3 regions of the Peribacillus sp. TH27 genome follow, and region 3 is predicted to be linked to each of the others. Evidence: riboswitches for the same ligand, from Rfam matches in the RefSeq annotation. Region 3 holds a riboswitch; each other region holds the start of a gene.
What was found. A riboswitch is a leader RNA that binds a small molecule or an ion and turns the genes downstream of it on or off. The one in region 3 is predicted to bind preQ1.
Positions count from the first base shown of each region.

Region 1: linked by a shared signal. The riboswitch ahead of queF (preQ(1) synthase) and the one ahead of JFU24_RS22575 (VUT family protein) in region 3 are both predicted to bind preQ1.
Region 2: linked by a shared signal. The riboswitch ahead of JFU24_RS14210 (QueT transporter family protein) and the one ahead of JFU24_RS22575 (VUT family protein) in region 3 are both predicted to bind preQ1.

Region 1 covers NZ_JAEKEV010000002.1:2,600,313-2,603,559, forward strand. Annotated here, with positions in the region: gene JFU24_RS13910 (aspartate kinase) at 1-717, opposite strand, end outside; gene queF (preQ(1) synthase) at 1,244-1,744, opposite strand; PreQ1 riboswitch class I at 1,850-1,895, opposite strand; gene JFU24_RS13920 (DMT family transporter) at 2,026-2,883, shown strand; gene JFU24_RS13925 (BA3454 family stress response protein) at 3,198-3,247, shown strand, end outside.
Region 2 covers NZ_JAEKEV010000002.1:2,666,922-2,670,168, reverse strand. Annotated here, with positions in the region: gene JFU24_RS14215 (TVP38/TMEM64 family protein) at 21-677, opposite strand; gene JFU24_RS14210 (QueT transporter family protein) at 799-1,284, opposite strand; PreQ1 riboswitch class I at 1,291-1,335, opposite strand; gene JFU24_RS14205 (YbaK/EbsC family protein) at 1,504-2,025, shown strand; gene JFU24_RS14200 (hypothetical protein) at 2,289-3,101, shown strand.
Region 3 covers NZ_JAEKEV010000002.1:4,410,694-4,413,940, forward strand. Annotated here, with positions in the region: gene queE (7-carboxy-7-deazaguanine synthase QueE) at 1-577, shown strand, start outside; gene JFU24_RS22565 (DUF4260 domain-containing protein) at 659-1,006, opposite strand; gene JFU24_RS22570 (TetR/AcrR family transcriptional regulator) at 1,058-1,627, opposite strand; PreQ1 riboswitch class I at 1,889-1,931, shown strand; gene JFU24_RS22575 (VUT family protein) at 1,983-2,525, shown strand; gene JFU24_RS22580 (hypothetical protein) at 2,548-2,703, shown strand; gene JFU24_RS22585 (hypothetical protein) at 3,175-3,247, opposite strand, start outside.

The DNA of each region.
Region 1 (3,247 bases), 1.8 Mb from region 3:
TCGGATCCCCTTTGGATTGGAAACCACGTTTGGATTCACAGCGAAAACGGCATCCACATCTGTAAAATTCTCATACAATTCGGCCTTAACCCCATTGGCAAGAATCGAACCCGTAATATCCGAACCACTCCTTGAGAACGTTAAAACATCGCCATCTAACGTGTAACCGAAGAACCCTGGGAATACTACAATTCCCGGCTCATCACGTAGAGCATATAACCGCTCATATGATTCGGGCAGCACTTTAGTGTATCCATCTTCATCCTTTACAATCAAGCCAGCTTTCTTCGGATCCATATACTGCGCCTCTACCCCACGGCTTTGAAAATAAGCCGCAACCAGCTTCGCATTATTATCTTCACCGCTTGCCTTTAAAGCATCCATATAACGCTTCGGATTATTTTGATCTGCACGTAACAACGTGTGCAAATCTTCACGAATCTCTTTAATGACATCCTCTGAAATATCTAATTCTTCAGCAATACTCGCATACCGAGTGACCACATCTTCTATCAAGAGCTGGCCATTCTCACCGCGCAGTTGCTGTTCGGCAACTTCAATCAATAAATCCGTCACCTTTATATCATCGGAATTGCGTTTCCCTGGAGCCGAAACAACAACAATCTTCCTCTCTGGATCAGAAACCACAATTTCGAATACTTTTTTTAACTGTTCACCTGACGCAAGTGAACTCCCGCCAAACTTCGCAACTTTCATCCCGACATCCCCTATTTTTAAAAATATTCTGTCAAAATCAACTCTCCCTATTATTACGTGTTTTGACAAAACAATCAAGAGTTAATTCCTTTGCACAAGGACATTTGTGTTTTCGATAAAGACAAAGTCGATAAAATTATTGAATGAGGATGCAGAAAAACGTATAATAATCACTCTTCTTTGTAGCACTTTTCACATTTTATACGGTTCATTTACAAAAAAAAACGTCAAAACAAAATACCTAGATTCTGTTTTGACGGGTTAAATTAAATATCTTAGAATCAGTGAATCCCTCGATAGGATTCATCCTGTGTAGCTGTGTTTTTCTGTACTTTTCCCTAACCTAGTAACTGGCGATAACTGCCTAAGAGCACCATTCTTAATGAGCTTTGATTACAGAATGAAGATCCTCCTCTACTGCATTCGGTGATAGGTACATTGCGTCTGCCAGACAATAGGCTTCGTAACAGTCATTTTTGAAAAATGACCAGAGGGGCTCCAACCGCATAAGAGGCTCCTCTAATGTTTAGCGATTATCTACAGTTTCCGGATACAAGTCGTGATTCATCAAGCGGAAATTCGCCATTTCCTCAAACTTCGTCCCTGGTTTCCCGTAGTTTGTGTATGGATCAATAGAAATTCCGCCCCTAGGTGTGAACTTGCCCCAGACTTCAATATATTTCGGATCCATCAACTCGATTAAATCGTTCATGATGATGTTCATGCAATCTTCGTGGAAATCACCATGGTTGCGGAAGCTGAACAAATAAAGCTTCAAAGACTTGCTTTCGACCATCTTCACACTAGGAATATAGCTAATGTAAATGGTTGCAAAGTCCGGCTGGCCAGTAATTGGACATAGGCTAGTAAACTCCGGACAATTGAACTTGACAAAGTAATCCCGGTTCGGATGCTTGTTATCGAACGACTCCAAAATTTCAGGCGCATAGTCGAATGTATATTTTGTGCCTTGATTCCCAAGTAATGTGATATCTTTTTTTAATTCTTCTTCTTTTCTTCCAGACATAAAAAGTCCTCCTCTTCCACGTTTCACAGGGAGATTCATAAAGTGGGCCTCTATATAACAAAAACCATATCTCCTCAAAGATATGGTTGATTCGCGAAAAATATCAAAGCCATAGTTTTTTTAAGAGGGTGATGCTATGAACCTCTCCCGTTTTTCGGGAAATATTTTAAAATTGTCATAGTAAATATAGAAAAAAATATCTAATCTGTCAATCATACTTTTTTAATTTAGTTTGATTCCTACATGTATTCAGCTTAAAATGTAGAAGAAGTTTATCCTACATGAAGGAAGAGATTAAAGCAATGTGGATCTTTGCAGCACTCATCACCAGTTTGTGTTTCGGAATCAATAACAGCATTTTTAAATGGAGTAGCGGAAAGGGTTACTCAAAGGTACATATCCAATTTTTCTTTTATTTTGTAGCTTTTATTTTGTCCATAATTTATGGAGTACTTGTGGATGGTTTGAACCTGAACTTGCTTTCTATCATGCTGGGTGCAGCAATTGGTGTACTGAACGCTAATGGAAATATCCAGATGGCAAGCGCCTTTGAAAAAGGTCCGGCAAGTTTGACATCCCCACTAATTGCAGCGAATGCAATATTCCCCATTCTCTGTGCAGCATTAATTTTTCACGAACATATTTCTTCCTTGCAGTGGAGTGGAATAGCCTGCATGCTTCTCGCTACCTTAGTCATTCAGTATACACCTAATGCTAAAGGTAATCATCAATATTTACCTTGGATTATGCACACTTTATTTTCCATTTTATCTTTTGGTGTGCTCGGCATCTTAATGACGACATCAACACGTCTTCATTTAAACTCCCTTGATATTCTAGTATCAATGTATGGGGGCGGAACTCTTTATCTTCTTTCGGCTTTGGCCTTTAAGAATGAAAAAATCAAGCTACAAGAAGTTAAAATTGGTTCCTTAGTAGGTTTTTTAAGCATCATAGCCTATGGATGTTATTTCTTTGCGTTGAATACCGGCATCGCAAGCATCATTTTCCCTGTCGTCAGCCTAAACTGTTTAGTGGTCGTATTTGCTGGATGTTATTTATTCAAAGAAAAACTAAAATCCTATCAAATTGCCGGCGTATTTGCAGCCTTAATCGGAATTATCTTAACCAAAATTTGAATAATAAATTTTCTAAAACAACCTGCCTGTTATGCAAACTAGCCAGGTTGTTTTTATTTGGGAAATAGGGTCTGACCCCTACACAACAAGCCTTTAACACTGATACAACAATCTTTATGCACATACAAAATCTCGGGAAATGGGGTCTGGCCCCAAAAAGTGTTGACATTTCTTTTTAAATATCAGATAATTATGAATATTAAATCTTCACATTCGTTGCTTTCGAAATGTTTGAAAAATATTCATCTTTGGGAATAAAAGAAGTACGTACAATACTCCCATTTAATACTGAATTAAGAAAGGAAAGATGCATAATGGTAAAAGTTACAGTAACAGTTGATTTCCAAGGAAAATCTTATCAAAC
Region 2 (3,247 bases), 1.7 Mb from region 3:
AAAAACAGGAACCCTAACAGTCACCTGTTTTTCCTGAAGAAGGTTACTTTCTTTTTCTTCTTAAAGCGTTTATAGATAAGGAAAAATAGTAAGAAGAGGAAGGCGAGTACAGCTAGTGTATATTGGTTCATTTCCACAGATAGGAGACCATAAGGGATTAAGGATAGAAAGAAAAAGTATATAAGATTGCCGAGTGCGGTCGCTAATAAAAAATCCTTGAAGGTTACAGAACTGACTCCTGCTGCCAAGTTAATTAAACTTGTTGGTATGAGTGGGAATATCCTTCCGGTAAACACGTACATAAAGCCATGCTCTACAACGGATTCTTTCCATTTTGGGCCCATTTTCTTTAAGAGAGGTGCCTGAAACCAGTTCCTGGCTGCATAAAAAATGAATCCTGATGCAACGACACTTGTAACCCAACTCCATAGGTACCCATATATGAATCCAAATATCGCGACATTGATGGTTAGGAGTAAAATTAAGGGTATAATGGTAAAAGAATTTTGGACAATCATCAACACAAATGTCACAACAAAAGTAAGCAAAAGGTTTTCTGTCAATATGGTTATAACTGAATCCAAATCACTTTTCCAAACCATGGTGAACAATTCTGCATTGGAAACGATAAATATTACTATTACCAGTAGACCGATTAAGGTCAGTATTTTTTTCAAAAGGTCACCACCATTCATTCTAATAGTTTATCATCTTCAGGTTCAATGGTGAAAAAAAGAGCTTCCGCATGAAGCAGACAGCTCTTTTCCATTATAGTGGGTTAACGACGCAAAGATTCCTTTATAGCCACTTTTCAAACTGAATTCTTTTGTTCATTCCATAAATGATTGGCGCACCAACCAAAAGGACGATGAATTCACCGACAGCCGTGGTCATCCAGCTTAACAAGAATGGAAAATCCAGGGCAAGGTTCAGTTCGATTGCAATTAAAAACATTGTGAACGTGAAAAAGATAATCGTAACGATCATCCGTCCTTTAATGCTCTTTATGAAGCGTGAGGCAAAAATGACAAGCAATAAGGCAAGCAGAGATTGCCCTACCCCGAATATCAAATCATATGGCACCATCGGCGAAAAGAGCAGATTCGATATGAAAACGCCGCCCACTATGCCGTAGATATATTTTTTATTAAATACAATCAGATGATTCAATATTTCCGGAACCCGAAATTGGTATATTCCAAATGATATTGGTTGAAACACAAATGAGACCACCACATATAAGGCGGCCAATAACCCGCTTATCACGAGTGTACGAACATTCATTTTATTCTCTCCCTAGTTTTTTATCGTGGGATGGTTACGAACCACGTTTAGGCTTTTGCCCGAAGACTAATAGTATCCCATGTAGGCTTGTTTCGTCAATTTGTAAAGAATGGTTTCAAAATAATAAGTTTTCAAGCTGTGGATGTCTCAAATGATTTTGATTTATTGCAATAAAGGATGATATTATTTTTACATGTACTTCAAAGGAGTGGATATAATATGTCGATCGAGAGTGTCAAGAGCCATTTTAAAAAATGGAATCGGGAAGGCGATGTAATGGAGTTCGAAACATCGAGTGCTACGGTGATTGAAGCAGCAGAAACCATCGGTGTTATTCCAGCGCGAATTGCTAAGACTCTTTCCTTTAAGGGGGAAGGTGAGCATGCGATTTTGGTTGTTGCCGCAGGGGACGCAAAAGTGGATAATAAGAAATTTCGTCAGACGTTCGGTTTCAAGGCACGAATGCTGTCAGCTGAGGATGTGCTTGAGCAGACTGGTCATGCCATTGGAGGAGTCTGCCCGTTTGGGTTGGCAAATGACCTAGATGTTTTCCTTGATGTGTCGATGAAGCGCTTTGAGTCTTTATTCCCAGCATGCGGAAGTGCGAACTCTGCAATAGAACTTAAACTCGCTGAATTATTTGAATATTCAGGAGCAAAGGATTGGGTTGATGTTTGTAAGGCATGGGAAGAAGAGCAGAATGAGGAAGCAGCAGTAGGTAAGGCAGTTGATGGATTTTGATTTATCGTACCAAAAAGAACCACATAGAATGGAAATGAGTCCACTTGGGTGGACTTTATTTGTTGATAACGAGAGACATTACCTGTTCCCTTTTTATTACTGGGTTTTTAGTTATAAGCTTTTAACTTGTTCCGAATAGGTTTGCTCCCATTTTCTTCTGAAAAGTTGACCGCAGATGTAAATTAACGGTCTAATTAGGGGAGGTTTGTTCAACATGGCGCATAGGCAAATCGTTCAGAAAGTTCGTAAGTGGAGGGTAAAAGATGTTCAATGAAAGCTATAAAAAAAACAATAGCAGTTACCTCAGTCTTAAAACTCTTTATGAAGAAAATATCACGGTTAAGAGCATTGCCCAGGAACTTGAGTTTTGCCATAAAAACGATTTAGCACTGGGGATACAAAAAGAATTGGAAAAAAAGAATTTCGATATATTGGCGGTAGAGGATCAAGGGGAAATTATCGGATATATCGAAAGGCAAGAACTTGGTGAAGGTAAGATTGCGGAGTATTTGAAATGTTTTACACCAAGAGAATTGGTTTCGGACTCAACCCCTTTGATTCAACTTCTTCATATTTTTAAGAATAAAACGAGGGTGTTCGTGTTAGAGAATAATTCAATTAAAAAGTTGATTACCCACGCTGACCTTCAAAAGCCTCCAATCAGAATGCTGATTTTTGGATATATTACCCTTTTGGAAATGAGGATGAGCGATATCATCATGGATAAATTCGGGGATGACAGTTGGTATCCAATGATCAGCGGAGATCGTTTAGAAAAGGCTACCGAATTATATAGGAGGAGAATCGATAAAAATGAGGATATCAATTTAATAGAGTGTCTGCAAATCAGTGATAAATTCGATATCATTCATAAAGATCAGGAATTGAGGTTCTTCTTCCAAATTCCTTCTAAAAGTAAAGGAAAGAAAGATGCGAATGCCATTCGGAAATTACGGGATAAGATTTCTCATGCTAATGAACTTGGGTTGGACATGTCCTGGATAGAAATCATCGAAGTGGTGGAATCCTGTGGCCAACTGCTCGAAATCTCTGAATCCTATCGGTATGAAAAATAAAATGATGGTGAGAGACGTTTTAGGTAGACCATACTTCAAATAACTCTGCAATTTTTAAAGCAGAGCTGTAAAGCATTCTCAAGACGAACTGGAATTAAGGAGAACCAGCTACTATGCTGGTTCCTTTTTGTTTAACCCCCTGACAG
Region 3 (3,247 bases):
GGAAGATACAGTTCAAATGACTGCCGAAGATATATGGGATGAGCTGAAGCGAATTGGCGGTGAGGGCTTTTCCTTCGTTACAATATCAGGTGGAAATCCAGCACTGCTGAAAAATCTAGATGGATTGATAGCAATTTTAAAAGATAATGGAATGAAAACCGGCGTGGAAACACAGGGAAGCCGTTGGCAGGATTGGTTTCTCGATATTGATGAACTGACTATTTCACCTAAGCCACCGAGTTCTAGGATGAACACGGACTTTGAGGTGCTTGATCGAATAATATCTAATCTTGCCAATCGACATCCCGATAATCATGTCTCGTTGAAGGTTGTAATCTTTGATGATGAAGATTATCAGTATGCGAAAAACGTACATTTCCGGTACCCGGATATTCCTTTTTATTTGCAGGTTGGCAATGATGACAGCAGGACGGCTAATGATCAGCAGCTGATTAGCGGACTTTTGAAAAAATATGAAGAGCTAATTGATAAAGTAATAGCTGATGATGAACTTAGAAATGTGAAAGTGCTGCCGCAGCTGCATACGTATATATGGGGAAATAAGCGGGGAGTGTAAAGGAAGAGAGTAAGAAGCAGTGTGATGCGCAAGATCAATCACACTGCTTTTTTTATGCGGACAATAAACTAAATACCACTATTATACCTCCTGAATGTGTGTAGCCTTGAAAGCCGTTGTGTATTTAAGGCCATATCCTAAAAAACGATCCATTCCAATATGAGCCGTCCAAATTAAACCTACCATTAAAATTGTATCCTGGTTTAGAGAAACAGCTAGTAAAATGATGAGTATTGATATTGTATAAGTATGAAACAAGTTATAAACCTTGGCACCAATTTGATTATTGATTAGATAGGCTAACATAGAAATGTCAGGTGTTAATAGTAATAAAAGGAAAATCAACCAGCTAAATTCATTTATTGAATAGATATAAATTATCGCTATAAGAACTATAAGCCCTTCAGAATGTATTAATTTTTTCACCATATTTAAGCCTCCTAATCTTTATTAACCATTGGTCAATGTATGTGCAAAAAATTATACAATACTCTTCATAATATTTTTAACGTGAAAATTAGCTAAGCTTTTTACATCTTGATATGAAAGTTGTGTATTAATATAAAATGTTATAAAGCCGTGGAGCGAAAGGAAAATAGACCATATTGATGCAGGGTTTAGTTTATTTTCTGTAAGGTCAGTCAGAGAACTGATTAGTTTTTCATATGTTTTATTAGAATCAAGTTGAAGTAAATGTTGAATTTCTTTTTCTTTAGATAAAAACATGATTGCATAATGATTTTGCTGGGTTAACCCAAACTCTATAAAGCATAGTAATATCTTCTCTATTTTTTGAGAAGCATTATTTTCAGTTAGGATGATATCATCTATTTTATTATTCAATAGAGAAAAATCCGTTTTTACCAAACTATAAAATATTTCGGCCTTATTTTTAAAATGATAATAAATGGCGCCATGACTACAATCTAATGTTTTAGCTAATTGCCGCATTGAAACTTTTGAATACCCAACGGATGCAAAAAGTTTCCGGGCTTCATTCAATACCATTTCCTTAGATAATTCTATTCCTTCTGATTTCCTTGGCGACATAGTATCACCTCCATATTTATTGACCAGTGGTTAATAACATCATATAGCAGTGTTTTTCAATTGTCAAATATTAGAATAAAATGATTTGACAGGAGCTACTCCAATCCACATATGTAGTAACAAAATTCGAAACATCAGCCATAAGTCTAATTATTAATAAAGTATTTACTGAATTCGTTTTAGAAATAGGTAATGTGGAAACTTCTTGATTTCCATTCGTTTTCAAGCTACGATAAATTAGGAAAAAGATAATCCGCTCATGCGGAAGAGGTTCTAGCTACCCTCTCAAAAAAACTAAGAAGAACAGTACTCTTTCTTAGGGTGCTGTTTTTTTTGTATAAGGAGAATGTAAGAAATGTTAAGAATTATATTGTATTTAGTGTCCATTGTCACCGCGAATGTGGTTACAGCAGCTTTTGCACCATTACAGCTTGGTGTGTTTATTATTCCGATGGGGACATTACTAATCGGGGGAACCTTCATCTTTCGGGATCTAGTTCAGAATAAATTTGGCAGAGTGAAGACGTATGTGTGCATTGTCACGGCACTAATATTATCAGCGTGCGTATCATTTTTATTAGGAGATACCCTTTTAATTGTGTTTGCTTCCGCACTATCGTTCGTGGTGGCAGAAACAGCTGATACTGAAATTTATACCCGGTTAAAACTTCCGATGAGTTGGAGAGTATTTTACAGCGGGATTGTCGGAGGATTTTTCGATTCGGTGATATTTGTTGTGATTGGACTTAGCCCACTTGGTGCCAACGTTCTGCCATGGGAAGCCGTACCCGCTGCGATTTTTGGCCAAATCATTGTTAAAACAGTCATTCAGTCAATCGGTGCCGCGCTGTTGGGCCGAATCAATGTAAGACTGGAGAAGCGCGTTATCTCCGGTTAAAATAGTAGGAGGGAAGCACTCAATGGATGGACCCAAAAAGGAAGAAGATAGATGCTATTGCCTGGAAGCTTTTCGTGAAAAATATGGTCCGGATGTCCAAGGAGACTGTATGAAGCTATCCTGCGCCAATTATCGGAAGCATAAGGGAATAGACAATCAAGATAAACGTAAACATTAATATAAATAGGAAACGATCTGTATAAGTAGAGAAGGAAGGACCAAATTTGGTTCTTTTTTTTTGTGTGAATTATAGGTTCGCGAGTAAATCGTGAAAACTCACGAGTAAATCAGCCAAATTCACGAGTAAATCGTGAAAATTCACGAGTAAACCAGAAACTTACGAGTAAATCGTGAAAATTCACGAGAAAAACAGAAACTCACGAGTAAATTAGCCAAACTTACAAGTAAATCGTGAAAACTTACGAGTAAATCAGCCAAACTCACGAGTAAATCGTGAAAATTCACGAGAAAAACAGAAACTCACGAGTAAATCGTGAAAACTCACGAGTAAATTAGCCAAACTTACAAGTAAATCGTGAAAACTTACGAGTAAATCGTGAAAATTCACGAGTAAATCAGCCAAATTCACGAGTAACCCCATAAAAAAAGCTTCCGGCACCGTCAATAATTGGTGTCGGAAGCCTTTTTATTAATTAGGTAACAAAATTTCTTCCGGGTTGTCTCCATCAATCCCCACTTTATATAGGTGATACTGTGGGTCG